Regions from separate parts of the Anaerobacillus sp. CMMVII genome, predicted to be linked through region 3. Evidence: riboswitches for the same ligand, from Rfam matches in the RefSeq annotation. Region 3 holds a riboswitch; each other region holds the start of a gene.
The links. Region 3 has a riboswitch for thiamine pyrophosphate ahead of thiT (energy-coupled thiamine transporter ThiT). Riboswitches for the same ligand answer to the same signal wherever they lie in the genome.
Positions count from the first base shown of each region.

Region 1 (7,847 bases), on a different contig from region 3:
GGTATTAGGGTCAATCACAACCGTTTCTACCTCTCCCAACTTTCGGTATAAAGTTGCTTGGTTTTTAAGGCCATCATTCTTTTGATAAAATAGCGCATCTTCCACTTTATTAGGTACAAAGTATTTTGGATAATTCCAAAGGCTTGTTAATCTTTCACGATCCTTATCACGCGAAGACTTTTTGGAAAAATAAGCTTCACATTGTTTACCAATTTCTTTGCCCCATTCGATAGTCTCATTAGAAGTTGGGTCCTCTAACCAACGGTATGGATCTGCAACCATTGTTCCGTGAAAGTCTTCTACAATATTATCTTTCTTAAACATTATTAATCACCTCTACAGGAAGCGTGGGGACGGTTCTGCTGCTTCCTTGTTTCACTAAACAAAGGAAGCAAGAGAACCCGCGCTTCGATTTTTTCATTCTCCTACAGTACTTCGATATACGAAACAAAAAACCCTTTTTTTTCATGAAAAGGAAGCGTGGGGACGGTTCTGCCGCTTCCTTTGCTTTGCTAAAGGAACAAAGAAAAAAAGAGAACTGTCTCTATGCTTTCAAGAGGACATCAAAATAAAAATAGCCTTCCTAGTTAACACTAAGAAGGTTAGTTTGGTAGATTATTTGAGTTTTATCATTTCAGTTTAAACCTCTTACTTCCTTCGTTTCGCGAAACTAAGGAAGCAAGAGAACCGTCCCCGTGATTTTAAAACTGATAACCTAATAGATTTAACATGCCGAGTTGATAGGAAATAAAAGCACTAACAAAAACCATCGTAAAGAATACACTTAAAAATAGCCAATCTCGTTTTGTGACTTTCATTTCATGATAGTGAGTCCGTTCTTTAGAGCCTGTAAAGCCTTTAGATTCCATCGCAATTGCTACTCTTTCTGCTTTTCGAATCGCATTTGCAAATAAAGGAATAGAAAATCGTTGAAATTCTTGAATACGGCCCTTCAGTCCCCTTGCTCTACCAACACCTCGAATACGGTGTGCTTGCTTTAAGATTTGAAACTCATGACGAAATGTTGGTAAGAAGCGGTACCCGGCTAAAATACCGTACGTAAATTTAGGAGGAAGCTTACATTGCTGCATTAAACTGAGCATAAACTTCGTAGAATCAGTTGTTAAAACAAATAATAACGACAAGGCAACAAATGAGAGCGAGCGTAAGCCTAAAGAAATCCCCGCCATTAAACTTGTTGAAGTAATTTCAAATCGCCAAAAAGAAAATAACACCTCTCCACCTGAAAATGTATCACTCGGATATAAAATCGTCATCCAGGAAAAGCTTAGCGCGATCAGAATAAAGGGAAAAAACATCTTTGACCATCGTTTTATAGAAACATTACTAAAGAGGAAGGTAACTAAAATCGTAAAAACAAGATAAACAAGTGGCGTAATTGGATCATAGCTCACCGCTAACAATATAGCTGGGATAAGTACTGTAAAAGCCTTCATCGATGGGTTAATAGACGTAATCATGAATGAATTCAACTCCGCTTTTATTCTCTTTAGGCAATCTTTCTTCCATTCGAACTCGATAAGGCAACCTTAAATGGGATTCTACTAAGAGCTCCTTCTTTTCCCACAACTCTTCGGGGGTTCCTTGGAAGGATAACTTACCTTGATTGACGACATATACTCTTTGACAGAAACTATCAACAAGATCCATATCATGAGTAACAAAAACGATAGCAGTTCCTTTCTTCCGTAGCGATTCAATCATTTCCATCAACTCTTCAGTTGTTTCTGCATCCTGTCCGAAAGTCGGTTCATCAAACAGCAATACACTCGGTACCTCATCTAACATCGTGGCCACGCTTAGTCGGCGTTTTTGCCCGCCACTCAAAGAAAAAGGATTACTCCACTTATGGTTTACGAGATGAAAACGTTCTAGTAATTGATTAACCTTTTCTTTTAGTAGATTCTCAGGAGTTTTGTTCAGCACCATACCGAATCCAACTTCATCGTACACTGTATCAGTAATAAACTGGTGTTCAGGATTTTGAAAAACAAATCCCATTTCCTTTCGCATTTCTCTCTCTGACCAAGATTCATACTTTTTATTTAGGAGAAAACGTGATCCTGACTTGTTTTTAATATTCCAGCGATTAATTGCAATAATGTTGATTTCCCTGCACCGTTTTGGCCGACAATTGCCACTAGCTCTCCTCTAGCTAACGATAGGCTGATATCGGTGAGGATCGACTGTTTTCCCCTTGAGAAGGAGACATTACAAAGAGATAAAACTTCGTCAAAATTATCACCAATTTGATCAAGAACTAAATTAGATTTTTTTTCTTGGATAAAAATTGATGGCTTTCCTATCTTTTGAAGCCAGGTTGCTAAATCTTTTTCTGACAATGGTAAGTCTTTTACGGCACTCGATCCATTGTCTGTTGCTAATGTACTAATGACGGTTTCTACAACCTTCGGAATATGAATACCCTCGTTCTTTAATAGACTTATTCTATTATAGAAAATTTCTTGAGGTGTCCCTTCTGCCATTAACTCGCCTTCTGAGTTAATCGCAAGCACTCTGTCTGCCATTGGAAGCCAATCATCCAAATGGTGCTCAATTATCAGTAAAGCAAAATTACGCTCTTCTTTTAACTGCTTCAAGATTTGGGTAAATTCAAATCTTGAAGCAGGGTCTAAATTAGCTGTAGGCTCATCTAAAATTAATAATGTCGGTTCTAATAAAAGGACAGAAGCAAGAGCGACTTTCTGTTTTTGACCACCAGACAGTTCATGGATCGGACGATATTTTACATCAATCAAGCCAACGAGCTGTAATATATCATCAATTTTTTTCTGCATTTCTTCTCGAGGTGTATTAATATTTTCTAACGTAAAAGCTAGCTCATCTTCTACCGTAACCATACAAAACTGACTTTCAGGATCTTGAAACACGACACTAATTTCTTGATTTATGGCTCCTTTTTCAAATTCATGCAAAGGTGTCCCCTTATAATGAATTTCGCCTTCAGTCCAGCCTTCAATTACATCAGGATAAAGACTATTTAGACATAATGCCAATGTACTCTTCCCTGATCCACTTGGGCCAATTAAGAGAATCGCCTCATCATCACCAATCGTAAATGAGAGGTTTTTTAGTAAAGGTGCCTTGTTCGCTTCATAACCAAAAGAAAAATCATCCAGTTTTATGAGAGCTTGACTATGATGCTTTCTGCTCACGTTTTGTTTGCCATTCCTTTCCTAATGCATAACTTCTAAGTACTCCTGTATCAGCTAACTTTCACTAATCCATTTTCCTAGTAAACCAGCCAATACCGCTCCACTAATAACACGAACAATAAACATAGAAGTTAGTAATGGCATAGCTAATGCTAAAAATCCAGATCGGTAAAAGCCCCATCCAAAACTAAACACAGCAGCGCCGATTCCGGCAGCGACAAGTACCTTCGTAGAATAATTACGATATTTTGTTGCTGCAAAGGCTGCTTCTGCTCCTAGTCCTTGAAGAAATGCTGCGACAATTAACAAAGGTCCCGCTGGTGAGCCAAGAAGCACTTGTACTCCACCGGCAATCGTCTCAGAAATCAATGCAGCTCCTGGCTTTCGAATGATATATGCGGTAATGATCGAAACAATAAACCAAACTCCAAAAATAACTTCATAACCAAATGGGCCTAATCCGAATGGTGCTAATACATTCGTAAGAGCAGTTCCGAATAAGAAAAACAATAAGTAAATAACAGCGAAAACAACTCCAAGAATAGACATTAAAACAATTTCACGTAAATTCCATTTCATTTCCATTTATAAAAACTCCTTTTTATTAGGCTCTTTTCTAAAACATTGTTGCTATTTAACCTCAAATAATTGAAAAAATCCCTCAAAATAAGATTATCACCCTATAAATTGAGTAAGAAAAGAGCACTAGTTTACTAAATAAGTAGTGAAATTTTAGTAATTATGTGTAAAAATCCGGCTTTTGGGATTTTTACGAAAGCAACATACTTTAGCGAAAACAGCCTTTTATTATGATTATTTATCTTTTTTCGATGGACTGTTCGCTGATATTACTGCTGTCATCGTTACATGGCTACGCTCATGTGTTTTTGCTGCATTAACAAAGGATTGCTCTAATGTATAGAACACATCATGAACATCCCCATCTAACCTGGAGGCATAATGTACTCCTTTTGTAAATGTTCCAATTTCTTGTGCATGTGCACATTGATCGATAATTACTTGCATGTAGTCTGGATTATTCATCGGATAGAGAGCAAATTGTGTTGCCACTTCTATCGATTCTTCTTTCGCCTTTTCCTCGTTAAGGCGTACATCGTCTTCAGACATATACGTATCTCCTGCAGTATCTCCAGGACAACCAATAGAGAATGTTCCATTAAATACTACATGAACCCCTGTTTTCGCTGCATGAACAAAAATTGCTTTTGCCACATCAAAAACATGCTCACTTCTTCCACGAATACATGTACTTACATCATCCGTTTCCGACCAAACCTTAGAACTGTCCACTTCCTTTAATGCTGTTGTAATAACCTCGACAAAATTATCAGTCATTGGATATATAGAAAAACGACACCCTACAATTCTACTTATTCCACAGCTTAATCCTTGCATAAAAAATTCCTCCTCTTTTTATCGATTAATCTATCAACATATGTAGTGACACACCCCTCATAAAATAAGAGCAAAACAAGTCGATGGAACGAGACAGCTAACTGTTAGAAGAAGATATCCCAAAGCAAATTCTCCTTTTACAAAACAAAAAACTGCATCTCCCGAAAGAAGATGCAGTGAATAATCATCGATTGGAATTACCGTCTTTTAAAGATAGGAATCCAATAAATTCACATGCACTTCCTCACGCTAGTATTACCTAGATCGAGTTTTAAGGGTTAACAGGTATTTCATCCTGCCTCTCAGCTAATGCACCCCTAGTGCGTCACAGACATATATAGTTTCTCTGATTTTACCTCTTTATTTTGTTTTTGTAAACAATGAAGAAGCGTGGGGACGGTTCTGCTGCTTCCTTCGTTTCGCTAAACGAAATAAATTTAGAAAACTTCCTTGTTCTCAAGTGAACTGCTTTAATTTTATTAATACCTCGCTACATTATAGCGGTCTCATTCTGGTTCTATCAACCTATACAAAATTTCTATCGACTTTTCGAATTTGGAAGAGGGATAGACCTGTCCCCTTCCTCTTCTTGAAGGATAGCATAGTTTGTCCGTATATATATGGAAATCAGAGAAAAGAGCCAACACACGAGTGTTGACTCTCTACCAATGCTTAGTAACCAACGTACGCTGTACCAATGATTACTAATAAAATAAACAATACAAGGATTAACGCAAATCCTGCACCTGCATAGCCTTTGCTCATGAGTGCCACCACCTTCTCAGAGATTGTGGGGTAACCCCAATATACAAACTATGTAGCTTTATTTTTTTTGTATAGTTATTTATCCTAATTGTTCAAAAAACTTTCAAAACTGGTTTCTTGCTTTCTTCGTTTCACTAAACGAAAGAAACATGAGAACTGTCCCCATGCTTTTTATATTAAAATACTATAGCGATAAAAGTTTAAGAAGCGCGGGGACGGTTCTGCTGCTTCCTTCGTTTCGCTAAACATAGGAAGCAAGAGAACCGTCCCCGTGCTTCCCCCTTTACGAACGTTTGTTTTTACTTTATAATTAGAACAAACGTTCTATTAGAGGTGAGGATATTGGAAACTCAAGAAAGAAATGATCATGACCGTTGGTTCAAAGAGTTAATTACCACTTTTTTTGAGGAGTTTATTCTAGCATTTTTCCCGGACGTATATGAACACCTAGATTATCAACACATCACTTTTTTACAACAAGAAGTTTACACCGACATCTTAAAAGGTCGCAAAGGTGCAGTTGACCTTCTAGCTGAAACAAAATTAAAGGGTGAAAATACAATTATTATTGTCCATATTGAAACACAAGCAACCTTTCAGGAAGATTTCAGTGATCGCATGTTTTTTTACTTCAGCCGTCTTTATGAAAAATTCCGTTGTCCAATTGTACCAATTGCTATTTACAGCTATGAAGAAATGAAGGGGGAAATTAACTCTTTTAACATTCAACTTCCATTTAAAGAAGTGCTTTCATTTAACTTTTTACGGTACACCTTAAGCGCAAAATTTGGAGAGAATTTATAAATCAACCTAACCCTGTTGCCCTTGCATTACTCGGTAAAATGGGCTACGATCAAAGTGAAAAGGTCAAAATTAAATTTGAATTTTTACGAATGTTGCTGAAATTAGAATTGGACCCAGCGAAACAAAAATTAGTTGCTGGTATCTTTGAAAAATATCTTAAATTAAGTCCTATAGAAGAACTCGAATTGAATGAACAATTAAAGCAAATACCAAATGATGAGGTGAACCACATTATGGAACTGATGACTTCATGGGAGAAAAAAGGAAAAGCAGTAGGAAAAATAGAAGGAAAGATTGAAGGAAAGATTGAAGGAAAGTTCGAAGCTAAACTTGACTTTGCTAAACTTATGCTGATTAAGGGTTATCCTAGAAAAGAAATACTTGAATTAACTGGGCTAACTGAGGCTGAAATTGAAAAATTAAAGGATCAAATTGAATAAATTAAACCTTTTATAAGATTAGTCTACCTTATCGGTTATCGCCAAGTGTTAAGGAAGCTAGAGAACCGTGTTTCAATTTTCCCCTACAGTACTTTGATATACGAAATAAGAAATCGAAAAATCACAAAGAAGAGGGACAGAGCGACAGCTATACTGCCCCCTTGTCCCCCCTCAGGGAACAAACAATATTGTTCCGTTTTGTTTTCTATTAGTAACAAACATCCTTTATTTCATAATCCTCTGAATGATCGGTTTCACCTGTTGTACAGGTAAAGCACATATTGGAACCAGTTAGCGCTGAACCAATTGCCCAGATGGGTTGTCCACAAGAAATACAAGGTTCTCCTGCCTTTTTTCGTTCCACGGCTGCTATTAGGCTTTCTTTTAGACTCTTTTTATCAGTATTATTATTTGCTTTAACGTGCTTCTTTGCAAATTCTTCAATTGAAATTGGTACCATAAATTTGTCCTCTTAGTCTTTTTATTTCAAACAGCAATTTTTATGTTTTTTTCCACTACCGCATGGACATGGATTATTTCTTCCTGTTTTTGTGTAGTTGCTCATAGGAACAACCTTTCCGGCTTTCGCAGCGATTGGAAAAGCTACTTTAGCTAAAGGTTGTAATTGTTTTTGTCCGATTTGCGAAACCTCATGGGGCGTATGTCCTTTTAACACCCACAAACGGGTGTTATTATATACATTCATCACCTTACCTGTTAGCTCCTGTAAAAAATCCATAGAAGGGATCTCAATCCAGCTTTGTAAATATTGAATAGCCATGGCAGGTTGAGCATCTTTATTAATCATGGTAACTAATTGCCATGCAATTTCATCTAAGTTTTCATTATTCATTTCATAGTAATATTTTAGAAAATCTAATAAATCCTTCATCGCGTGATTTTTTTCAACGTAGTCAGGCTGCCCTGCGGCTAATAATTGTGCTTTGGTAAACGAATAGTAATCGAGACTTGCTCTCATTTTATGTTCTTCAATGAGTTTCTTCTGATCAAACACGCGATGATCCTTCAAACCAGTATAGTTTAAGGAGACTTGTTCGTAATAGTCACTTGCAAATGTAATGACATCCAAAAAGTGTAAGACGTCAAACTCTTCTTTTGTTAGGCCTTCTACCTTCTCTATTAGACTAGACGAGTCCATACATCCATAAAAATAGAGTAGTCCTTGAGTAAGATTAATCCAGGTTGTATTACGTTGGACCTCTTT
Region 1 is NZ_JACEHK010000004.1:89,548-97,394, reverse strand. Features, by position in the region: partial or broken gene H1D32_RS08965 (prolyl oligopeptidase family protein) at 1-282, opposite strand, end outside; gene H1D32_RS08960 (energy-coupling factor transporter transmembrane component T family protein) at 702-1,481, opposite strand; partial or broken gene H1D32_RS25375 (energy-coupling factor ABC transporter ATP-binding protein) at 1,465-2,507, opposite strand; partial or broken gene H1D32_RS25370 (ABC transporter ATP-binding protein) at 2,655-3,197, opposite strand; gene H1D32_RS08950 (ECF transporter S component) at 3,252-3,782, opposite strand; gene H1D32_RS08945 (Ykof family thiamine-binding protein) at 4,011-4,613, opposite strand; TPP riboswitch at 4,838-4,942, opposite strand; gene H1D32_RS08940 (YjcZ family sporulation protein) at 5,286-5,378, opposite strand; partial or broken gene H1D32_RS08935 (Rpn family recombination-promoting nuclease/putative transposase) at 5,721-6,622, shown strand; gene H1D32_RS08930 (hypothetical protein) at 6,831-7,082, opposite strand; gene H1D32_RS08925 (YecA family protein) at 7,104-7,781, opposite strand; gene H1D32_RS08920 (hypothetical protein) at 7,763-7,847, opposite strand, start outside.
Region 1: another riboswitch for thiamine pyrophosphate. It lies ahead of H1D32_RS08945 (Ykof family thiamine-binding protein); the one in region 3 lies ahead of thiT (energy-coupled thiamine transporter ThiT).

Region 2 (7,847 bases), on a different contig from region 3:
GAACTTCACATGAAGCTATCAAGTGACTTTTCTTTTCGATTCTTATATTATTCTACGATATTAACAAAAATCTCCTCTAAAGCAGGCTCTTTGTAATTAAGTTAAAATTGAGCATCCACTCAATGGTTTCTTCCCAAGAAGAGGCTTCTTGACTACCGAAACCAGCTGCCGACTCCATTTTAGGTAAAAGGATTTCAAGGCTTTGCTTTTCTACTTCTTCCACTAGTGGGAAGTTAGCTTTATCTTGGTGGCTTAATAAAATCGATAGGGCTTCATCTGGGTTTGCTTTCATGAATTCATAGCCTTTTGTAGCTGCACGCCAGAAGGCTTTAATATCCTTTTGGCGCTCATTCCATGTCTTATCGTTTGTTACTACTACTAGCTCATAGAAACTAGGAACGCCGTAATCAACAGGGTTAAAGTATCGTGTCTCATAGCCCTTATGCTTTAAAACAGGAACTTCATGGTTGATATAAGCTCCAATCACCCCGTCAACGCGACCAGTTGTCAGTGATGTACCTAATTCAAAACCAACATCAATCATTGTGACGTTGTCAGGGTTTCCACCATCGGTTTTAATCATTGTCTTTAATAACGCTTCATTTAAGGAATTCCAGGAAAGCCAATTGTTTTTCCTTCAAGATCCTTTGGTGTTTGAACGGTACTTTCTTCAAGAAAAACTACATGGTTTAAAGGTGAGCGAACAATCGCTCCCACAGCTTTCACTGGGACATCTTGGTTTGCACGGGCGATGACAACATCTGGCTGATAAGAAATTCCTAATGTAATTTGACCTGCTGCTGCAAGATTAATAGGATCCGTTGGGTTTGCTGGAAATTGAATATTTAGCTTTATTCCCTCTTCTTCAAAATAGCCTTTTTCCATTGCTACATACAAATAGCTATGTACTGCATTTGGATACCAATCTAACATTAAATCAACCTCAGCTAATTGATCTTTTCCAGTTGTTGCTTTCTGACCACATGCCATAAGTACAAACGTTAATAATAAAGCCATGAATAACAAAGAATATTTTTTCACCCTGTTTTCCTCCAGTGTAAGGTCATTTTTCTAGTAAAACGACGGCTAAAAATAGGCCGATTCCAATAGCTGATAATAAGACAATTGGTGCAAATACACCTGCGCCATCAAATTGAGTCATCATTCGTCGACTAAAATAGCCAAGACCACTTTGAGCGCCTAACCATTCGCCAATGGCTGAGCCTATCACGCTTAAGGTAACGGCGACTTTTAATCCGGAATAAAAGAACGGTAAAGCAGTAGGAACATTTAACTTAAAAAAGATATCTTTTTTACTAGCTCCCATCGTAAGCATTAAATCTCTCAGTTCTTTGTTACTTGAGCGAAGTCCATCGAACGTACTAACGGTAATCGGAAAAAAACGTGATAATTAGTGTTACCGCCACTTTACTCCATATTGAATATCCAAACCAAAGAACAAAAATTGGTGCTAAGGCAATAATCGGAATCGTTTGTGAAGCGACAATAATAGGATAAAATGCTTTCTCTGCTGTTTTATTTACGTTCATCCAGACGGCAATTCCTATACCTAATAGGATCGATAAGGCGAGACCAACAATAATAATCGAGAGTGTTGCAGGTAAATGAACTAAAAATAATACGCCTCTGAGTTCCCACAGCTTAACGATCACCTGGATTGGTGTTGGTAATATAAACGCCAAATCAACAATAATCCCCACTACCTGCCAAATGATCAAGAAGAAAAAACTAATAGGAATGGGTGCAACTGTTTGATTAACATGCTTCATAGTGTCACCTTTGCTCGCAGTTGTTCAATGAGTCTTTCTTTCACTTCAATAACAGCAGGAGCATGAATATCACGAATTGTCCGTGGACGACCGAGAGGGACGCTCACTTCCACAAAATTTGTTACTGGTTGTTCAGTAAAGATAAAAATACGATCTGATAAAAACAATGCTTCGTCAACATCATGAGTAATAAATAAAATTGATAGCTTCCACGTTTCCCATTGAGTCAGTAACCATTCTTGCATCGATAGTCTTGTAATCGCATCTAAGGCACTAAATGGTTCATCTAACAGTAAAACGTTAGATCCGCTTAAGACAGTTCGTAAGAAGGATATTCTTTGTTTCATCCCTCCGGATAACTCACTTGGATACAAGTGTTCAACTCCATTTAAACCGAACTGTTCTAACAGGGTTACTACCCTTTGACTAGCTTCTTGTTTTTTTACCCCTTGGATTTCTAGAGGTAACGAGGCATTTTCAAGGACCGTTCGCCAAGGCATCAGTAAATCTTGTTGTGGCATATATCCAACCTGGCCTAAGCGACTTTTGTGTGTTTGGCCATTAATAAAAATGTCTCCCTGTTTTGCTTCTTCAAGACCAGTAATTAATTTGAAGATCGTACTTTTTCCAGAGCCACTAGGACCGATAATGCTAACAAATTCGCCTTCGTCGATATGAAAGTTTAATTTACTCAAAAGCGTTTTTTGGCCATTTTCATAGGCAAATGATACATCTTCAAACTTTAACGAACACTTAGTCATTTGTTGGCCACATCGCTTGATGATAAGCCATATCCCAAAACATATATTCAAATCTTGTAGTGTTCAGGAAGACTTCCTCTAATCTCTTTAAGTCTTTTTCTGGAAGGCCAGTTGTGAGATCATCGAGGAGTTCGATACACCAAATCGCAAGTTGACCAAATTCGTCAGAACTATACATTTTAATCCACTCACCATATAACTCGTGTTCGCTAGCGCCAGGAATTTATTAAGTTCCTTTCCTATCTCCCAGTAGCTCCACATACAAGGTAGTAAGGCTGCAACAAGAGCTGCTAAAGTCCCATTTGCCCTACCTGCAACATATAATGGCTGTAGGCCAGAGTTGTTGGGGAAGGATCCGCATTTTCAAGCTCGGTTCAGTTACTCCGAATTTTTCTGCATATTGGCGGTGTAAGGACATTTCCTCATTTAATGTGGAATCTAACAAACTAGCAAAGCGCCCCATCGTCCGAACGTCGCTCGCTTTGACTGCCCCAAGAGCAAATAATTTGGCGTAATCGATTAAGTATAAATAGTCTTGAATCATGTAGAACCGGAACTTCTCTTTTGGTAGTGTCCCAGCACCCATCTCTTGTACAAATGGGTGAGTGTGATTTGCTTGCCAGATTGGTTGTAGCTCTTGATATAATCGTTCACTAAACTTCATGGTTACACAGCTCCTTCTTTTTTCGTATTGGTCCAGCTATAAATGAATTTCGCTAATACTTTTGTAAATTCGAGCAATTGATCGATTGACACTTGTTCATTCACTGAGTGAGCGTACTGAAGTGTTCCGGGTCCATAAATGACGGTTGGAATTCCCGCATCTCCTAACCAGCCTCCATCAGTTACCGTTGGTGAAACATCAATTTCCGCTTTTTTCCCAGAGACATTTGCGTGAGAGGTAGCTAATAATTGAACAGCTTGATGAGATGGATCAACTTCTAAGGAAGGGAATACCTCACCACGCTCTTCTATCATTGATGTGCCTCCCCAAGTAAAAAAAGGTGCATTTTCCTTTAACCACGGATCACTTTCGGCAACACGTAAAACATGATCTTCAATTTCTTTTGCTACTTGTTCGTAGGTTTCATTTGGATAAAAATGTACGGTAATCCAAAGGCGACATTCATCAGCGATAAACGCTGCATGTCTTCCACCTTCAATGACAGCTGGATTGATAGTGTTTGTTCCAGGTTGGAATCCTGGATAACTTTTGGTGACAGCCCAGTGTCGTTCAAGATCTTGCAAGCCTGAAATGATTTTCATCATTTTTTCAATTGCACTTGCACCGAAAAGGCCACCACCTGCATGAATCATGTTTCGTCTTGTTGCATCATGAAACGTTTGATTACTTTTGATCGTAATCCACCCAGTAATCACACCACCTTGACCTTGAATGTGCAAATCGCTTGTGTCAACAACAACCGCAAAATCAGCTTTGTAACCCTTTTGACAACACTGTAATGTCCCTGCTTCCCCTACCTCTTCACCAATGACAGACTGAAAAATGAGATCACCTGGGAAGGAAATACCAGCTTCTCGTAATAGTTTTACGGCAAATAATGCACCAGCCAAGCCTGCCTTCATATCTGCTGCACCACGACCAATGATAGCACCATCTTTTACATAAGGACTAAAAGGGCTTTTATTCCATGCTTCATCTTCACTTACTTCTGCGACATCAATATGACCATTAATAATTAAGCTGTTATGTGTAGCAGAATTCGTACCTTTTAATGTCCCTACTACATTTGGGTCATTAGGATAGACATCCCACATATCGATGTCAAAGTCGATCTCTTTTAAAAAGTCGGCAATGAATTCCTGAGCCTCCTTCGTATTTCGTGCTGGTGGTGCCGGCGTTTTAAATGAAATTAGTGTTTTTGTTAACTCAATTAGTTCGTGTTTGCGTACATCAATCTGCTCTAATACAAGATTAAGCTTTTCTGGCATTTCATCAGTCCTTTCGGAAATCATGTAAAACAAAAAGAAAATAGCCAACAAAAACCACTTCCAATAAAGAAGTGGTTTAGATAGACAATCATAATTAGGCAAAAATAAGCTCGCCAACTATATGTATCCGCACTTCTTCCCTCCGCTAGTATGACCTAGATCAGGTTTTAAGGGTTAAGACATCAGTCTCTCTCAGCTATAAAAGCACCCCTAGAGTGGTAATTATGTAGTTTTGAAGAATTAGTAACTATTACTATTTATTTCTATCATACTTGAGATCTTTTTTCAATAAAGTTTTTCAACTGCATTACCTTAACCGAGTGATATCAATCTATATGTAGTGCGAAAATAATATATTAGGAAGTTCATTAATCAAAATATGTGACTAGAATTTCCTAGTCACATACCCCGATTCCCCTATTCTTTTGTACTACTATTACGATTTAAACGACGTTGAAAGTAGATGAAAATTGGAAGTGGAATGATAATCCAGCCAAAGCTTTTTACTAAATTATTTTTTGCGCGTTCAATTTCATTTTCTTTCTGTGAGTTCACCATCATATCATAACTGATTCGTAATTCTTCTTCGGTTAACTTTTCAGCTGGTTGCTCTGGAGACTTTTCAAACCCAGGTCCTCCAAACCGCTTGTATTCTTCAAATGATTGATAATAAGGTGTTGGGGCAACGATATCAGCCACTGCCATAAAAGCGGCAACACTTCCACCTATAGTCATCATTAAGGTAGCAAATAACACTAGATAAATATAAACATTTTTAATCATGTCTTCTCCCCCTCTTTCTGAGTTTCCTTTCATCCCTGCCGCAGTAAGTAAAAAAATGAATGCAATAATAAAAATAGGTAGTAACAAAATAGAAAACAAACTCCCTCACTCCTTCTACCGTTTGATTTTCTGAAATTGGCTACGTAAATCGGCATCCCCCCGATCTTGCAGTTGGTGACATTTACTCCTATGACGGAAAAAAGAAAACCTATAGAATAAATGCATGTGAAATTGTCGTGAGAGACATCAGATAATTACATATTATACTTCTATTTTAAAATATAGTCGTCTTTATCCGAGTTTAGTTACAAAAAACACACTAAATTTTAGTGTGTTTAAAATCTTTCTTTAAGGCATTAGCTCGCCACGAGACGCGACATAAAGGGAGTACCACTCTATCTTGTCATGAGTTCTGCTTGCATTGCTGCATCTTTACATTTTTTAATCCGATCTTCGTTTGAGGTGCCGATAACTGGCTGAACCATTGCAGGATGTCGCATGAGCCAACCAAGGACGATGGCTTCTTTTGTTGTTTCTTTTTGAATGGCGAGTTCCTCAACTATCTGTTTTGTTTTTAAGTAAGCTTCTGTCGGATTCTCCTTTTCGCGTCCTGTATAAATTCCTTTGGCTAATGCTCCCCAAGCTTGGACTTGAATATTTTCTAAGCAGCAATGTTCAATTATCCCCTCAGAAAAGTTAAATTGTGTGCCGGATTTTTGATTCACTAATACCCCTGACTCAAGCCAATCAAGTTTATGTAAGTTCATTTCAAGCTGATTGACGACAAGTGGACTTGTACAATAACTTTGTAATAGCTTCATTTGGGCAACGTTCATGTTGGAGACACCGAAATGGGTCACTTTCCCTGAATTTTTTAATTGCTCAAACGTTTCGGCAACCTCTTCGGGCTCAATTAACGGATCAGGTCGGTGTAATAATAGGATATCAATCTACTCAAGGCCTAATCTGTCTAAAATTCCTTCTACGGAATTGATAATATGGTCTTTAGAAAAATCGTACCGATTTGGAATTTCCCCTTCTGGAAACCGAATACCACATTTTGATTGAATAACCATTTTTTGCTTTAGTTTTGGATTGCGTCTCAACACTTCACCAAACACTTTTTCTGCTTTGCCGAACGTGTAAATGTCGGCATGATCAAACATGGTAATCCCAATCGAAAGTGCTGCATCAATGGCACGTTCAGCATGTAAAATATCGTTTTCTGATATCGGATTTTGGTTCCAGCCGCCACCTAACCCCATGCAGCCAAAGACAAGTCTGCTAGATGTAATTTGTCGCCTGCTGTAATGGTATAACTTTCATTCACTCATCTCCTATGTTGCTAACCTTAGGACATCATTATACACATTTCTATGATAGATTTCTATTATTAGGAAAACGATAAAGATTTTTCAATTTACATAAAAATTCATGAAAAGCTCTCTTCCTACCCATACTAAAACTAGGAGGAGTTTCTGAATATGAAATATGCTTGTATTGCACTTATTTTGCTTTTGTTCAAACACTCAATGTATCTGACAATGTCTTGATTTCTTTGAAGGGCAAACGATTGCTAGTGTCAATCGTTCTGAATTTCACTCCATACTTGGTAATTCAGTCATAGATGTTGAAAAAGTTGATCAATTTTTAGATAAACTTGATCAGCAAATAAAAAAAGACCCAATTAATGCTTGGATTGATGATTACGGCGGTGTTGTTGATGAGCAACTAGGTCATAAACTTGATCGCCAAACATTCTTAAATGACTTTTACACCTACTTTTATAGCAAAGGATCAACAAAAATTTCTGTTCCGACCATTCCTATTTATCCTAAGGTTGATAGTGAATTACTTGCAAATATTCGTGTGAAACAAATTGGTCAGTACATAACCTATTTTAATCAGCGAAGGAAAGGAAGGGTTCAAAATATCAAACTGGCTTCTGAAGCTATTAACAATCATGTTGTTTTTCCAGGAGAGGTCTTTTCTTTTAATCAGGTTGTAGGGCAAAGAACGTTTGAGAAAGGCTATTTACCTGCTCCGGTTATTATTAAGGGGAGAGTTTATCGAGACTTTGGTGGTGGAATTTGCCAAGTATCCTCTACTTTGTTCAATGCTGTTGACCGTGCAGGAGTACAAATCGTACAACGTTATTCCCACAGTAAACGTGTTCCTTATGTACCGCCAGGACGGGATGCACAAGTAAGTTGGTACGGTGCTGATTTTTCTTTTAAAAATATCCATAATCAACCACTCTTAATTCGAGCAAAAGTTTATGGGGGCTCACTCCTCATTACAATTCATTCCTCAGACGTAATCAATTTCAAATCTAGGAATGTACCCAATGCACCAATCGAAAGTCCTTTATAATATCTCTAAAAGTAAGTAAGGTAGCCACAAGAGTGGCTACCGCTTTTTTTGCTTATTCATTTAGGGTAACCTTGAATGCAATTGCTTGTAACGTTACTTGATTAAGGAAATCTTTTCCGTTTAAACGATAAATGTCGCCTTTTCCCGATGCTTCTTGGAAATTATATACTCGAACGATTTCTGCTTC
Region 2 is NZ_JACEHK010000009.1:1,630-9,476, forward strand. Features, by position in the region: partial or broken gene H1D32_RS12485 (ABC transporter substrate-binding protein) at 48-1,041, opposite strand; partial or broken gene H1D32_RS12490 (ABC transporter permease) at 1,038-1,790, opposite strand; gene H1D32_RS12495 (ABC transporter ATP-binding protein) at 1,787-2,551, opposite strand; partial or broken gene tenA (thiaminase II) at 2,544-3,215, opposite strand; gene H1D32_RS12505 (acetylornithine deacetylase) at 3,218-4,504, opposite strand; TPP riboswitch at 4,625-4,726, opposite strand; gene H1D32_RS12510 (hypothetical protein) at 4,922-5,287, opposite strand; partial or broken gene H1D32_RS12515 (aldo/keto reductase) at 5,636-6,613, opposite strand; gene H1D32_RS12520 (VanW family protein) at 7,157-7,660, shown strand; gene H1D32_RS12525 (protein NO VEIN domain-containing protein) at 7,713-7,847, opposite strand, start outside.
Region 2: another riboswitch for thiamine pyrophosphate. It lies ahead of H1D32_RS12505 (acetylornithine deacetylase); the one in region 3 lies ahead of thiT (energy-coupled thiamine transporter ThiT).

Region 3 (7,847 bases):
TAACTCCTTGAACGAAAATGTTAACTGAATCTACAGTTAAACCTAGCATTTGCTCCAACTGATATTTCACTTTTGTTTGAACCATATGCGCTACTTCAGAGATTTTTGTTCCATAGCTAACGATAATATACATATCAATATGGATTTCATCCTCTTCTTCACGAATAACTACACCTCTAGTAAAGTTTTCTTTACCTAAAAGCTCGTTAAGTCCATCTTTCAGTTGTTTCTGTGAGGCCATACCTACTATTCCATAACAGTCAATTGCAGCACCACCAGCAATAACGGCTACAACCTCTTTTGCAACATCAATTACACCTAATTGTGTTTTCATTTTAATTGACACGATCGATATCCCCCTTTATTTAGAGTGTACTTCATGGCTAATCACATTTTACTATAATTACCCACAATTTAAAAGAAAACTGTTATTAAAATGCGTATTTGTCATCTGCTACTTTTTCCACGTTGACATTTTTGTCCTATTCTAAGGTTTTCCTATTCCTAATAAATCATTTACTTTTATGAGTATATCTTTTTCGATATAGCTGTCAAGTATCTTCCCTTGATATTTATTTTAAAACCCCTTGCAATCTTTTTTTTACTATGCTAATATTATCAAGTATTTATAAGATGAATTTGAGTGTCATCTCATGGTTTACAAGGAGGTGCAATCATGGCACGTAAATGTGTAATTACTGGAAGACAAGCTCGTACAGGAAACAAACGTTCTCACGCATTGAACAAAACAAAGCGTAAGTGGGGCGTAAACGTACAAAAAGTACGTATTATGGTAGATGGAAAGCCAAAGCGTGTATACGTTTCTGCTAGAGCTTTAAAATCTGGCAAAGTTGAACGCGTATAATTTGAAAAACGGCTTGTAGTCAATTTTATTGGCGAAGGCCTTCGTTTTTCTTATACTTAAAACTTAAATTTTACCCGGGTAAAATTTATTATTTCCATAGCGCAAACAAAAAAGCACCTACGTGGTGCTTTTTTGTTAACCTTTTTTAAATGAATTCAAAATCACCCTTACAAATCCACCCAAAAATTTAGGTAGCTTAATCGTATAAAATTTCATAAATTTCCCTCCTCGACATGAGTTTGTCGTCTACGGCACTACAAATGAATAAAGTATTAAAAGTCCTCAGTTATTAATAAGTATATTCAGCATTTCTGAAATAGTACCTATTTTTTTACTAAGTTGAGTGAATTTCATAATTACCTTAACTGAGCTATATCAACTAGATAGCGAAAATATTGAATTATGAAATTCATAAAGTTACAAGTACTTCTAAATTTATTCATTCCTCACTTCTCGCTAGACTTAAGCCTATTTTTATACAATTCATTTTATAACCTTGATAGTTTGTCTAATCGCAACTTTCTACCACTATTAATATGCCTGAGGAAAACGAATAAGTACCGATATCCAAAATTAATTCATTACTAATACATAGACTTGAACCACATTCTAATGTTGCAAGAGTTAAAGGGTATTTAAACCCTTGTAAGGTTAATCCTTCAATTTTTTCAAAAAACGAAAGAAATGACACGTACTTGTATTCACTTTTATTTATCGAGTACATACCTGGTTTTTTTAAAGTGATTTTATTTTTATTATCGATCATAAATACTGTAGTGGAACGATCAATGCTTCTTAATAACAACTGCAAATTAACTAGTCCATGGTCTAATCTACCACCAGTTGCACCAAAAACATTAATAATATCCGGCTTCTCCTTTAATGCATAGGATATAGCTAGCTCAAGGTCTGTTTCATCCTTTTGGGCAGGAAATTGTTTAAAACGTTGTTGTCTTATCTTATTCATTAATTTAGGTGACACCGAATCAAAATCACCTAGGACATAATCAGGTTCGATGTCGTAGCGCAATAGATGTTCTAATCCACGATCAACAGCTATCCAAATTTCATTTGAGTCGAGACGTAAAACAGGGAGACTTGAAAAAGGTCCCCCTGCCACAATGTTAATGTTCTTCATTATTTTTGATTTCCTTGAAGTAGTCTTGGTTCTGTATTAGACAACAGAACTAAAACAGCGGCACATAGTAAAAATGCAGGTAGCATATATGATGTATTATATATGATGGAATACCAGACAACGTTCATTCCTTCTGGAGCAAAACTACCAAACCAAACTACACCTGAGATAAAATGAACAATAAAACGAAGGAAAGAACCTAGGAAAACTCCTCCAACAATGACGAAAATACGTTTTGTTGACGACATCGTCGATGAAAAGCTGAATATTCCTGCAAAACCAACAACAGTATAAGCAAGCGCATAGTCTAAAAATATTTGCACTGGATGGAAGTAATATCCATAAAACATTTGGATAGCCCCAACTATAAAACCGGTAACTAAACCTGCCGATAATCCACGACGATATGCCATGAGTAATATTGGTACCATCGCTAGTGAGACAGAGCCACCATAACCCCAAAATCCTTTAATTGAAGCAAAATCTAAAATAATTGCTAATGCTGCCATCATGGCAATTTCAGTAAGATGTAAAACTGGCCTTTTCATATAACACCTCTTCTTTGAATGTAATTAATACCAAGTAGTTTTTTTCTTAATAAAAATTGAAACTCTATCATCATTCATTCTACTACTAGCTCAAACTATTGATCAAAAAAATAACTCAAGTAATAAGTGCTCCCCTTACTGGTCTAAAATCCCACGGCAAATTACGATTAGTTTCAACGTATTGGTAGGATTGTATACTTTTGAGGAAATACACTCTTTACTTGAGTTAACTTATATAACCTCCACTCCCTACGCAAGCACTAACTTACAGGTTCAATGGGTCAGAACGGCACTACGTTCCCTCTCAGTCCTTCTTAAGACTCCCCTTGTGGTTAAACTTTATTATTACCCTCTAATTGCTCTTATTGCTGCTGCTCGGTCCACTTCATTGTAAATAGCAGAACCAGCAACTAATACATTGGCCCCAGCCTCAACGCAAAGCTTTGCTGTCTCAACATTGACTCCACCATCTACCTCAATATCTATTGATAATCCTTTTGACTTAGCCATTTCACTGACCGCATAAATTTTCGGAAGTACTTGCTTGATAAACTTCTGTCCTCCAAAACCTGGATTCACTGTCATTAGCAACACCATATCCACATCATCAATAATATGTTGAAGGGTATCAACTGGAGTAGCTGGATTAAGAACAACGCCAGCTTTTACTCCCTGTTCTTTGATTAATTGAACTGTCCGATGCAAATGTGTACATGCCTCTACATGAACCGTAATAATATCCGCCCCTGCTTTCGCGAATTGTGGAATATATAAATCAGGGTTTTCAATCATTAAGTGAACGTCTAATGGCAATGTTGTTATTGGCCGAATCGCCTCGACAATCAGTGGACCAATGGTTATGTTTGGGACAAAGTGGCCATCCATGACATCAACATGAATATAATCCGCTCCTCCTCTTTCAACATCTTTGATTTCCTCTCCCAGTTTTGCAAAATCTGCAGATAGGATTGACGGTGCAATCTTAATCATCTTAGTACCTCCGTTTTTGTTGTTTTATCTCATCTAAAAAGCTTAAATAATCCTGGTATCGATAGGTGGTAATTTCCCCTGCTTCAACAGCTTGACGGACTTCACATTTAGGCTCGGATGAATGGGTACAGCCTCGAAACTTACAAAACTGCGCTCTTTCCCTCATCTCCGGAAAACAGTCAGACAGTTCTTCTGCTTCAATATCAGCAAATTCTAAAGAGCTAAAACCAGGTGTATCGGCAACTAAACCCGTACCAATTTGGATCAGTTCGACATGCCTTGTCGTATGCTTACCTCTTCCTAAGTGGGAAGAAATTTCATTTGTTTCAATTTCCAACTCAGGTTTCAACGAATTTAGTAAAGAAGATTTACCGACACCTGATTGCCCTGCAAAAACGCTCGTCTTACCATCTAGCCATGGTCTAACTTCTTCAATTAGCTCTTCCATGTATATTGACGTTGTAATACAGTGTAACCTAGGTTTTTGTAGTCGGTAATAAATTGATTTATTTCATCACGATGTTCAGGCTTCAATAAATCAATTTTGCTGACACAAATGATGGCTTCAATATTATTTGATTCTATATGAACCAAAAAGCGATTTAATAAAAGAGTACTAAACTTTGGTTCCATGGCTGAAAAAACTAAAATTGCCTGTTCTACATTCGCAATAGGGGGACGGATTAATTCATTGAACCGATCCTTTAACCCTAAAATATAACCGTCTGTTTTATTTTCAGCCTCAAAATTAACTATATCCCCCACTAAAGGAGTCAGCTTTTTTTTGCGAAAATTTCCTCTCGCACGACATTGATATATTTCTCCATGACTTTCCACATAATAAAATCCACTCAGCGCTTTAATTATCTTTCCTTCAGGCATTGCATCCTCCTTAATTACTTTCATGAATCGAAACGAAAACAGGCGACTTTATCCTTATTGATTTGCTAAAGCCTCTTCATAGGTTAGGATAATCGGATCACCGTATTGCTCACCAGCAATATACCTGATTACTTCAGCTTTATCTCCGGGGTTAATGGTCACAGGAACACGAAATTCTGTTAGTTTGCTGATGTTTCTTTCGACAAAAAGAGTATGCTCGCTTACATTAGAATCCCGATAGGTAATAATAACTGGGTATTCTATTCCAGCCATTTCATCTTCTGGAGATAATGGCACCGGAGCTACAATTACTGTATTTATAGGCTCTGGTGGCGGTTCAGGTTCTGGCCCAAGTGACACAATCACTGTCACAGTCGTTCCTTTTTGTACAATAGTTTCTCTAGCTGGCTTCTGATCAATGACATGATCTTCCGGAATTCGATCCGAGTACTCTTCTTTAACATCGATGTTTAATCCTAGGTTATTTAAACGTTCAATTGCTTCTAGACGAGTGAGACCATGTAAATTTTCCAAGCTGAATTTCATAGGAATACTATAGGTTAAGATGACAACCGTTTCCTCTGGAACAATTTTTTCTCCAGGTAATGGTAGTTGTTCGATAATTAAATTTTCTATGGAATCTGACTCTTTAGGGACTTCCTCAATATTTTCTTCTTTAAACCCAAGTCTAATTAACGTTCTACGAGCTTGTTCCTTATCTGTTTCTGTAACTTCTACCATTTCTATTTTTTCTTTACCTTCACTTACGTATACTGTGATGATTGAGTTAACTTTTACAGTACGCCCCCCTTCAGGATTCGTCCTAACAACATGGTCCTCCGGGATTTCTTCGTGGAGCATTGTTTCTTTTTCAACAGTTAGACCTAGTGCAGTTAATGCTTCATACACTTCGCTGTACTCCATACCTGCTAAGTCCTCAGGAATGAGAACTTCATCAACGTGAAGGAGTTTTGGAACAATCACAAAAGCTGCACCGATTGATATTAGTAAAAGAAAAAATGTAAGGAACATTGCAAAGACCCACTTTTTCTTTTTCTTCTTTGGTGGTTCTTTTTCTAGTGGGGGACTACTCGTACCACTAGGTTTGATTACTTTCGTTTGCTCTAAGTCACTATCGACTGGATGGTTTTCTTAATAATTGGTATTGCTTTAGTTACATCTTCGTTATCATGTGGGACTAAATATTTCTCTTCGTGCATCCTATTAGGGTTTAAAGCCGTATGTAAGTCATCTTCTAGTTCCCTAACATTCGCATACCGGTAAAAAGGGTCTTTCGCTGTAGCTTTTAAAATAATATTTTCAATACTTTGCGGCAATGTCGGATTAAACTTTCTTGGTGAAGGAACTTCTGTTTGTAAATGCTTAATTGCAATAGAAACAGCTGTATCTCCTGAAAATGGGACTTTACCAGTCACCATCTCATATAAGACAATTCCTAAGGAATATATATCAGACTTTTCATTTACCAACCCACCACGAGCTTGCTCGGGAGACAGGTAATGAACAGAACCCATGACTGAATTCGTGTGTGTAATTGTAGCAGATGTCATTGCTCTTGCAATTCCAAAGTCAGTTACTTTCGCTTCACCATTCTCACTTATTAAGATGTTGTGAGGCTTAATGTCACGATGGACAATATGATTTTCGTGGGCATGAGCAATAGCAGACGAAATCTGCATTATGATATTAACGGTTTCTTGAATCGGCAATGAGCCTCTTTGTTGGATTAATTGTTTTAAGGTTAAACCAGCCACATATTCCATAACGATATAATAAATATCTGCTTCTTCGCCAACATCATAAATACTAACTACATTTGGGTGTGATAGGCTAGTTGCTGCTTGAGCTTCTCTCCTAAATCTACGAATAAACTCATCATCATCTGAAAATTGTGGACGTAGTACTTTTACAGCTACATGGCGGTTCAATATAGCATCATGTGCTTTATACACATTTGCCATTCCACCCCCACCAATTGTTTCTAATATCTGATAGCGACCACTTATTCTTTTACCTATCATCGCCATCACCACGATTTTCTTGGTCACTATTAAAAACAAGTGCTACCGAGATATTGTCCTCGCCACCTCGTTCATTTGCATCATTTATTAGATCTACCACCTTTTCTTCAAGGCTTGTATCTTTTTTTAAGACTTCGAACATTTCTTCATCTTTTATTTTATTTGATAGCCCATCAGAACAAAGCAAAATAAAGCTTCCTTCGTCCCACTCAATTGTCTTAATATCAACTTTTATAGTTCTTTCTGTTCCTAGTGCACGTAAGATCACATTGCGTCGTGGGTGATTCTCAGCCTCTAATAGAGTTATTTGTCCTGATCGAACCAATTCGTTTACCAAGGTGTGATCCTCGGTCTTTTGTTCAAAGACGTTTCCATTAAGTAAATATGCCCGACTATCCCCTATATGAGCATATGTAACAAATTGGCTAGTACAAACTACTGCAACTAATGTCGTCCCCATACCTTGACATTGCGGGTGTTTTAAGGAATGTTCAAACAAATGGGCATTTATTTCAGTTATGGATTGTTCCAACCATAATTCAATACTCGTTGGAGTCGTAACTCCTTTTGCTTCTTGCCATTTTGACGATAATAATTCAATCGTCATTTTACTTGCTACGTCACCTGCCTGGTGCCCCCCCATACCATCAGCAACGACCGCTAATAAGATGCCATCTTTATTATGAGTAAAGCCTCCGTTATCTTCATTATGAGACCTAACTTGTCCTACATCCGATTTAAATGCCACTTTCATCGATTATCCCCTCGTTTCTTCTTTACGTTCCTTCGCTCTTAATTGGCCGCAGGCTGCGTCAATATCATGTCCCTGTTCACGGCGAATCGTAACATTAACTCCATGTGCTTTTAATATTTTTTCAAACTTAAAAATTTGCTCTCTTGGCGTTCGTACGAAATTTCTTTCAACAACATCATTTACAGGAATTAAATTCACATGACACTTTATCCCTTTAAGTAATTTTGCTAACATTTCTGCATGCTCAGCTTGATCATTGACTCCACCAAATAGCCCATATTCAAATGTCACTCTTCGTCCAGTTTTGTCTATATAGTAACGAACAGCATCCATCAGTTTCTCCAATGAATAGGCTTTATTTATTGGCATAAGCCCCGTTCTAATTTCGGTTGTTGGTGCATGGAGTGAGATCGCAAAATTGATTTGCAGCTTTTCATTGGCAAAATCATAAATCTTTGGAATAATTCCACTTGTCGAAACCGTGATGTGCCTTGCTCCAATATTCAAGCCTTTTTCATTGTTAATTGTTTTCAAAAAACTAACCAAAGCATCATAATTGTCAAATGGTTCACCAATCCCCATTACAACGACAGAACTTACTCGTTCATCAACTTCATCTAGAGACCGC
Region 3 is NZ_JACEHK010000016.1:44,951-52,797, reverse strand. Features, by position in the region: gene H1D32_RS20380 (Asp23/Gls24 family envelope stress response protein) at 1-346, opposite strand, end outside; gene rpmB (50S ribosomal protein L28) at 677-865, shown strand; gene spoVM (stage V sporulation protein SpoVM) at 1,001-1,081, opposite strand; gene H1D32_RS20365 (thiamine diphosphokinase) at 1,374-2,003, opposite strand; gene thiT (energy-coupled thiamine transporter ThiT) at 2,003-2,551, opposite strand; TPP riboswitch at 2,780-2,888, opposite strand; gene rpe (ribulose-phosphate 3-epimerase) at 2,897-3,541, opposite strand; partial or broken gene rsgA (ribosome small subunit-dependent GTPase A) at 3,543-4,423, opposite strand; gene H1D32_RS20345 (PASTA domain-containing protein) at 4,478-5,455, opposite strand; gene pknB (Stk1 family PASTA domain-containing Ser/Thr kinase) at 5,548-6,465, opposite strand; gene H1D32_RS20335 (Stp1/IreP family PP2C-type Ser/Thr phosphatase) at 6,455-7,219, opposite strand; gene rlmN (dual-specificity RNA methyltransferase RlmN) at 7,223-7,847, opposite strand, start outside.

Region 4 (7,847 bases), on a different contig from region 3:
CCGACTCTGGGCTCGCTTGGTTGTCGAGGCTCTTGCAATGTTGCGTTCGACAAACGTTTGAAGTTTTTCTATTTCACCCTGCTGTTTTTCATATTGCTTCATTTCAATTTCGTAGCGCTTCGCTTTTTCGTCTAGATAAAAGCTATAGTTCCCAGAAAACTTTGTCGTTTTCGTTCTTGAGATTTCATATACCACATTAGCCACTTTATCTAAGAAATAGCGGTCATGGGAGACAATTAAAATTGCACCTTCATAATGAAGGAGATATTGTTCTAACCAAGAAAGTGTTTCAATGTCTAGGTGGTTTGTCGGTTCATCTAAAATGAGAATATCAGGACGAGTCAATAGAAGTTTTCCTAAAGCAAGTCGGGTTTTTTGCCCGCCACTTAGCGTTGATACTTTTGTAGAATAGTCTTTATCAGAAAAGTGAAGGCCAGATAAGATGCTACGGATATCTGCTTCGTATTTATAACCACCTTTTTCTTTGAAGGTTTCTGAAAGAAGATCGTAATCTGATAATAACTTTTCATATACTTTTTCATTATTAATACAATTGGGATCTGCCATTTTTGTTTCTAAGCTTCGAAGCTCTTTTTCCATCTTAATTAGTGGTTCAAAAACAGCAAGCATCTCATCCCAAATTGATTTCGTAGATTCCAAGCCTGTATCTTGGGCTAAGTAGCCCAAAGTAACGTCCTTAGGTATAATAATATCCCCTGAATTATAGGAGAGTTTTCCGGCAATAATTTTTAATAGCGTCGATTTTCCGGCACCATTTCGGCCAACAATCGCCACTCTATCTTTTGATTGGACTTCTAATTTTATATTCGATAATATTGGTTCAGCACCAAACGATTTTGTCAATTGAACGCATTGTAAAAGTATCATTTATCATCATCCCTAACATTAAGTAGCAATCTAACGCACAAACAATTATAATCATACCGTTAGTGTACCGTAATCAAATATGGACAAGCAAATAATACTTTTATCCCCCAAAAAACAAACGTCGGTTGAATGGATAATAATATTAGGTAAGTGCTATTTCCTCAAGATAGTAACATTAAGACAGCTAGTAATGAAGAGATATTAAGTTATCGGGGAAGCCTTTCTAACATTTGAAGGCTTTAGACACCAAATATGGATTATAAATTGAATTACTCTTGAAAAGAGCCCTTAAAAAAAGAGAATTATTTCATTTTCGTTACAATTTATGAAACGATTACAAATTTGACAAAATGGTGTACAATATATTTGTAATGAATTGAAAGGGGACATTTGAAATGTCATCGTTTACTCATTTTAATGAACAAGGACGCGCAAAAATGGTCGATATCTCTGAAAAGAATGAGACGGTTCGAACAGCTTTAGCAAAGTCTAGTGTTGAAGTAAGTGCAGAAATTTATACAAAAATTAAAGAAGGATCCATGGGCAAAGGGGATGTTCTTGGCGTAGCTCAGGTTGCAGGAGTCATGGCTGCGAAAAGAACGGCTGATTGGATCCCAATGTGTCATCCACTAGCATTAACAGGCGTGGATGTTACCTTTGATTGGTCTACAAAAGACGACAATCACAAGCTTAATATTTACGTAAAAGTAAAAACAAAGGGAAGTACAGGAGTTGAAATGGAAGCTTTAACGGCAGCTTCTGCTGTTGCTTTAACGGTTTATGATATGTGCAAAGCTGTTGATAAAGGAATGGTTATTGGACCTACATACTTAGTTGAAAAAACAGGTGGAAAAAGCGGAGATTTTAAAAGAGAGAAAAGTGTAGACTAAAACAATTAACATTTGTACCGACTAAAGGGGAAAAACCGGGAGTTATTAGCAAGGATTTGTGAATTGGTAAACAATGAAACATAGAAAATGAGGATTTGCATTAGTGGGGATGAGCACCTAAACCATTGATTTTGTTTTGCCCTTTATCTAGTTGAAGGTACAGGTTGGAGGCAGAAAAATGAATATCGATCAAACGAAAATTCCTCAAGCAACGGCAAAACGGTTGCCTTTGTATTATCGATTTTTAGAAAATTTACAAGCGTCTGGGAAGCAAAGAGTTTCGTCTTCGGAATTAAGTGAAGCCGTAAAAGTAGATTCAGCAACGATTCGTCGAGATTTCTCCTACTTTGGTGCACTTGGGAAAAAGGGGTATGGATACAATGTAAATTATCTATTAACCTTTTTTAGAAAAACATTAGACCAGGATGAGGTTACGAATGTCGCACTAATCGGTGTCGGAAACTTAGGGACAGCATTTTTGCATTACAATTTCTCAAAGAATAATAGTACAAGAATTGAACTAGCTTTTGATGTCGATGAAAATAAAGTCGGGACTGAGCTTGGAAGCGTTCCTATTTATCATTTAGATGATTTAGAAAAAGTTTTAGACTCTTCTATTTCAGTCGCGATATTAACTGTACCGTCATCCGTTGCTCAAAAGGTAGCAGATCGTTTGGTTGCTTGTGGTATAAAAGGAATTTTGAATTTCACACCAGCCAGACTATCAGTACCAAAGAACATCCGAGTTCATCATATTGATCTATCGGTTGAACTTCAGTCATTAATTTATTTTCTTAAGCATTATCCAATGTAAGAGTCGTACCTGCACGAAATACAATGAAAGGGTTATCACATGTCTAAACAGTGGTAACCCTTTTTTATTATAGAATCAATTTGGCTACGGAGATAACAAAGACGTTCAATCCAATTACTCTTACCTTCAGTATTGTAAATCTGATAGTTAGGGTTTTTTCTTCTTTATAAATGACTGGTAAAAAAATCCTTGATTATTAAACCCTTCTATACTAAAATTTCATTTTTCATGGTATGATTAAAAATATATTTCGAAAAACGAAAGGATTCTACAGATGAGAAAATTGTTTCCTGAAAAATGGCTTGTAGTGATAGCAGTATTATTAGGAACTTTTACAATTATTTTAAACAACAGCATGTTAAATCCGGCAGTTCCCCATTTGATGAAGGTATTTGAAGCTGATGCGGTAGCTACCGGATGGGTAATTACAATCTTCATGGTAACGATGGGAATAACCATGCCATTAACCGGCTACTTAGGAGATAAATTCGGAAAGAAAAAGCTTTATTTGAGCGGTTTAGTAATCTTTATCATCGGCTCTATTTTAGGCTCGTTTTCTTGGGACCTTAGTTCCCTTATATTTTTCCGGGGCATTCAAGGAATCGCTGGTGGAATTATGATGCCATTATCAATGGCACTTATCTTTGAAGTATTTCCAAGACATGAGCGGGGACTTGCCACAGGTATCTGGGGCGTTGCAGCGATGATGGCGCCTACGATTGGGCCTACGATTGGTGGATTTATTATTGAATCTGGCAGTTGGCAGTGGCTCTTTTTAGTTAACGTACCAACAGGGGCTTTAGGAATTTTGATTGGTGCAATGTACTTAAAAAATACAAACAGAGTCCAAGGAATTACCTTCGATAAATGGGGATTTGCTTCAGTAACAGTGGGAGTAGGAGCAATCCTATATGCATTAGGGAGAGTTTCAGCAATAGAGCATCTAATACAACCTCTAAATCTTACATTAATAATTATTGGAATAGTCTCGCTATATCTCTTCGTAAAAATTGAAAACCATCAAGAGCAGCCATTATTAGATTTATCAATTTTTAAAAACAAGGCTTACACATATAGTGTCTGGATTTCAATTTCAACCTCATTAGCGTTATTCGGAGGAATCTTTCTAATACCTTTATTAATTCAACATGTGTACGGGTTAGGGCCGGTAGTCACAGGCCTAGTATTTTTACCAGCGGCGCTTTTCACCGGCATATTTATGACCATTGGAGGCCGACTTCTCGATCGAAAAGGACCATTACTTGTTGTTACTAGTGGTCTAGTCATGATCGCTGTCCCTACAATTGCTTTAGGATTTACAACAATGGAAACCTCTTTAGCTATGATTTTCTTACTCATGGCACTGCGAGGAATTGGTCAAGGCTTCTCAACCATGCCTGCGACAACTGCCGGAATGAATGCCATTCCAGAAAAATTTATTTCTAGAGGATCAGCAATGAACAACGTCTTAAGGCAAATTAGTTCAGCTCTAGGGATCGTCTTTATCTCAATCTATTATGAGGTTCGTAAAGTGCAAGTATTTCCTAATGTCGGGACAATGGAAGAAGCAAGTTTACAAGCGATTAATGAAGGGTTTTTGCTTTTAGGGGTAATCGCCATTCTAACGATACCACTAGGTTTGCTAATAGGCAGAGCTTCTGAAAAACAAGAACGTAAAACAACATTATCGGCGTAGGAAAAATATTAATTTCAAAACGATTTAGTATAGAAAGTTTTGAAAACTATGGTATGATAAACAAAATAATATGTTTTACAGCTACGGGAGCCTAGAGGACTAGGCTGAGAGGATGACTATTCCGTCACAGACCGTGAACCTGATCTGGATCATGCCAGCGGAGGGAAGACTGTGATTGTAAGTTTGATCTTTACATGTCTTTAAGGCCGCATCTAGATGATGTGGCTTTTTTCATGTTTAAAAACAACCCTTAGGAGGAGAAAAAATGGCAAAAGATTTATTGAATATTGGTGGAGTAGAGCTAAATAGTAGATTATTAATCGGAACAGGTAAATTTAATAACGATGCGCTCATTCCAGAGGTAATTAGTTCCTCAAAATCACAAGTAATAACTGTGGCGATGCGCCGTGTTGATTTTCAAACAAGCCAAGAAAACATCATGAAGTATATACCAAAAGAGATGATTCTTTTACCTAACACTTCAGGAGCTAGAACAGCAGAAGAAGCGGTTCGCATTGCAAGACTTGCTCGCGCTGCGGGCATGGGTAACTGGATAAAAATTGAGGTAATCTCAGATCAAAAATACTTATTGCCAGATAACTATGAAACAATTAAAGCAACGGAAATCTTAGCAAGTGAAGGATTTATTGTTTTACCTTACATGAGTCCTGACCTAATGGTAGCAAAGAAGTTAGAAGAAGTAGGAGCTGCGGCAGTTATGCCACTAGGAGCACCAATTGGCACAAACCGTGGTCTAAAAACAAAAGAGTTAATACAAATCTTAATTGAAGAATGCGAAAAGCCAGTAATCGTTGATGCCGGGATCGGTAAACCATCTCAAGCCTGTGAAGCAATGGAGATGGGGGCAGACGCAGTATTAGTCAATACAGCGATCGCAACGGCTGGTGACCCAGTAGCGATGGGAGAAGCCTTCAAAGCAGCAGTTCAAGCAGGCCGAACAGCTTATCTATCAGGAGTTGGAAGTGTAGCTAGACAAGCAAGAGCGTCATCACCACTGACAGGATTTTTATCAATATAATTTGCAGGTTTGAGTTAAGAGTTAAGAGTTGTGAACCGGAATGCTTCGAAGCAAAGCCTAAAATAACTCATAACTCAACCCTCATAACTCAAAACTAGGGAGGGGTTTTACCGTGAGTTTTTATTATGAATATGAAAAGTTAAAGGAATTGCCTTTTGAGAGTTATTTTCAAGGCTTTACTGAAATAGATGTTAAGAGAGTTTTGGCAAAGCAACGAATGACCCCTGAAGATTTACTTGTGCTGTTATCACCCGCGGCTGAAGGGTTATTAGAGGATATTGCTCAAAAAGCTCATGAATTAACAGTTCAGCATTTTGGAAAAACCATTTTACTTTTTAACCCAATTTATATTGCTGACCATTGTGTGAACCTTTGTACTTACTGTAGCTTTAGTGTGACGAACCAATTTCAACGTAGCAAGCTCTCAATGAAACAAATTGAAGTTGAAGCGAAAGCATTAGCAGACCTAGGTTTGAAGCACATCTTAGTGTTAACAGGTGAGTCCAAAACATCTACGCCTGTTTCATATATTGTTGAGGCTGTGAAAGTACTGAAAAAGTATTTTCCATCGGTAGCTATTGAAATTAACCCTTTAGATACTGATGAATATAAACAGTTAGCTGAAGCGGGGGTAGACGGCCTTACCGTTTATCAAGAAGTATATAATGAAGAAATCTATAAATCTGTTCACGTAAAAGGTCCAAAACGTGATTATCGTTATCGAATGGATACCCCTGAGCGTGGGTGTGAAGCAGGCATTCGCCAAATTAATGTTGGAGCTCTTTTAGGTCTTGATGATTGGAGAAAAGAAGCCTTTTTTGCAGCTATGCACGCAAGATACTTGCAAAGAAAATATTTAGATGCAGAAATCAGTTTATCCTTACCAAGAATTCGTCCACATCTTGGTGACTATCAACCAAGATCTATTGTCGAGGATCGTCACCTTGTTCAGGCGATTACAGCATTTAGATTATTTTTACCGCGAGCAGGAATTACATTATCGACAAGGGAACCTCAAGAATTGAGAGACAATCTTATATACTTAGGTGTCACGAAGATGTCAGCAGGTGCTAGTACTGAGGTTGGTGGCTATTCACAATGTGATACTGGTACAGCACAATTTGAAATCTCAGATGAACGATCATTAGCAGAAGTTCAACAAATGATACGAGATAAAGGCTACCAGCCAGTGTTGAAGGATTGGGAGCTATTAGTGTAAAAGGTGTGGAGGAGAGTTCACAGCTTAAACCTAAATAAAAAAGGGAAAAGATAAGCAACGAACGGAGTATGGAATATTACTCCGTTTTTTTGTTGTTTTAAAGAGATATAAGTCCGATATTTCTAGTGGAATGAAAAGAAAAATGCGTTGAGGCACTTCAAGTAAAATTAAATATTGAGACCCTTTAATTGTAAAAAAAAGCGAACGCGAGGTTCGCTTTCCCTATTTATCTTGTGCTTTTGGTTTAAACGTAAAGTACCGGATTGCTATCACAAAGTCGTATGTAGCGATAGCCATTAAGGCAATGGTGAAGAGGTCCCATTCGCCAGTTCGACCTCTTTGCTGAATGGCAAAGAAGACAAAGCTAGCTCCCATTAAAAGATAGGCGGTACCCCAAAATAATGGTGATCTCATTTATAGTAGTCCTCCAATAAAGCCTTGCATTTCCTCTAGTTTTCTTTGAAGTTCCATTAGACGATCTCCAAAAATAACCTGTACGATCATGACAAAGCTATTTAATGCCACGTGGGCCATAATCGGAACGATAATTCGTTTTGTTTTTACATAAAGGAAAGCAAAGACAATTCCCATAAATGTATAAACTAACAGGTGTTCAAAATCCATATGAACAGCAGCAAAGATGACTGAACTAATTACCGCAGCGATCCAAAAGTTAAATCGTTTATATAAGCTACCAAAAATAATCATTCGAAAAATGATTTCCTCTAAGATAGGACCAATAACTGCGACTACTAACATGAGTGCAGGCGTGGCTTTCGCCAATTCAACAATCATTTCGGTATTCTCAGAACCCGGCTCAATTCCAAATACAGAAATCTCAATAAGTACTGCAACATATTGGGCCATAAAAGCCATGAAAATTCCGGCAATTGACCAAACAATTGCATCACTTTTTGAGCTGCGTTCCTGATTCAAATGACGTTCTGCCATGTCTTGTCTTAATAGAAATAAAATTAAGATAAAACCAACCGAAAAACTGAAGATCGTCCAAACTCCTGGAATTTGGTTTTTATCCATTCCCATTAACATTAAAACAGGTACACCGATAATTGCAGATAATTGCATCAAAATGTAAGTTAGTAGGACTAACCAATATCGTCTCGTCAATACAAAAACTCCTTTTTAAAATGTAAAATTCAGAATGTAGAATATAATGGCTTGTGTAACTTCAAATTCCACATTTTCCATCCTACATTGTACCATAGAATCCACATTTCTTTGTTTTAGAACCTCTGAAGAAATATAAAAAAATGCTCTGTATAAATATACTCCAAAAAGTC
Region 4 is NZ_JACEHK010000001.1:323,951-331,797, forward strand. Features, by position in the region: gene H1D32_RS01790 (ABC-F family ATP-binding cassette domain-containing protein) at 1-888, opposite strand, end outside; gene moaC (cyclic pyranopterin monophosphate synthase MoaC) at 1,284-1,778, shown strand; gene H1D32_RS01800 (redox-sensing transcriptional repressor Rex) at 1,957-2,592, shown strand; gene H1D32_RS01805 (MDR family MFS transporter) at 2,867-4,288, shown strand; TPP riboswitch at 4,362-4,472, shown strand; gene H1D32_RS01810 (thiazole synthase) at 4,554-5,327, shown strand; gene thiH (2-iminoacetate synthase ThiH) at 5,440-6,546, shown strand; gene H1D32_RS01820 (YdiK family protein) at 6,769-6,960, opposite strand; gene H1D32_RS01825 (CPBP family intramembrane glutamic endopeptidase) at 6,961-7,674, opposite strand.
Region 4: another riboswitch for thiamine pyrophosphate. It lies ahead of H1D32_RS01810 (thiazole synthase); the one in region 3 lies ahead of thiT (energy-coupled thiamine transporter ThiT).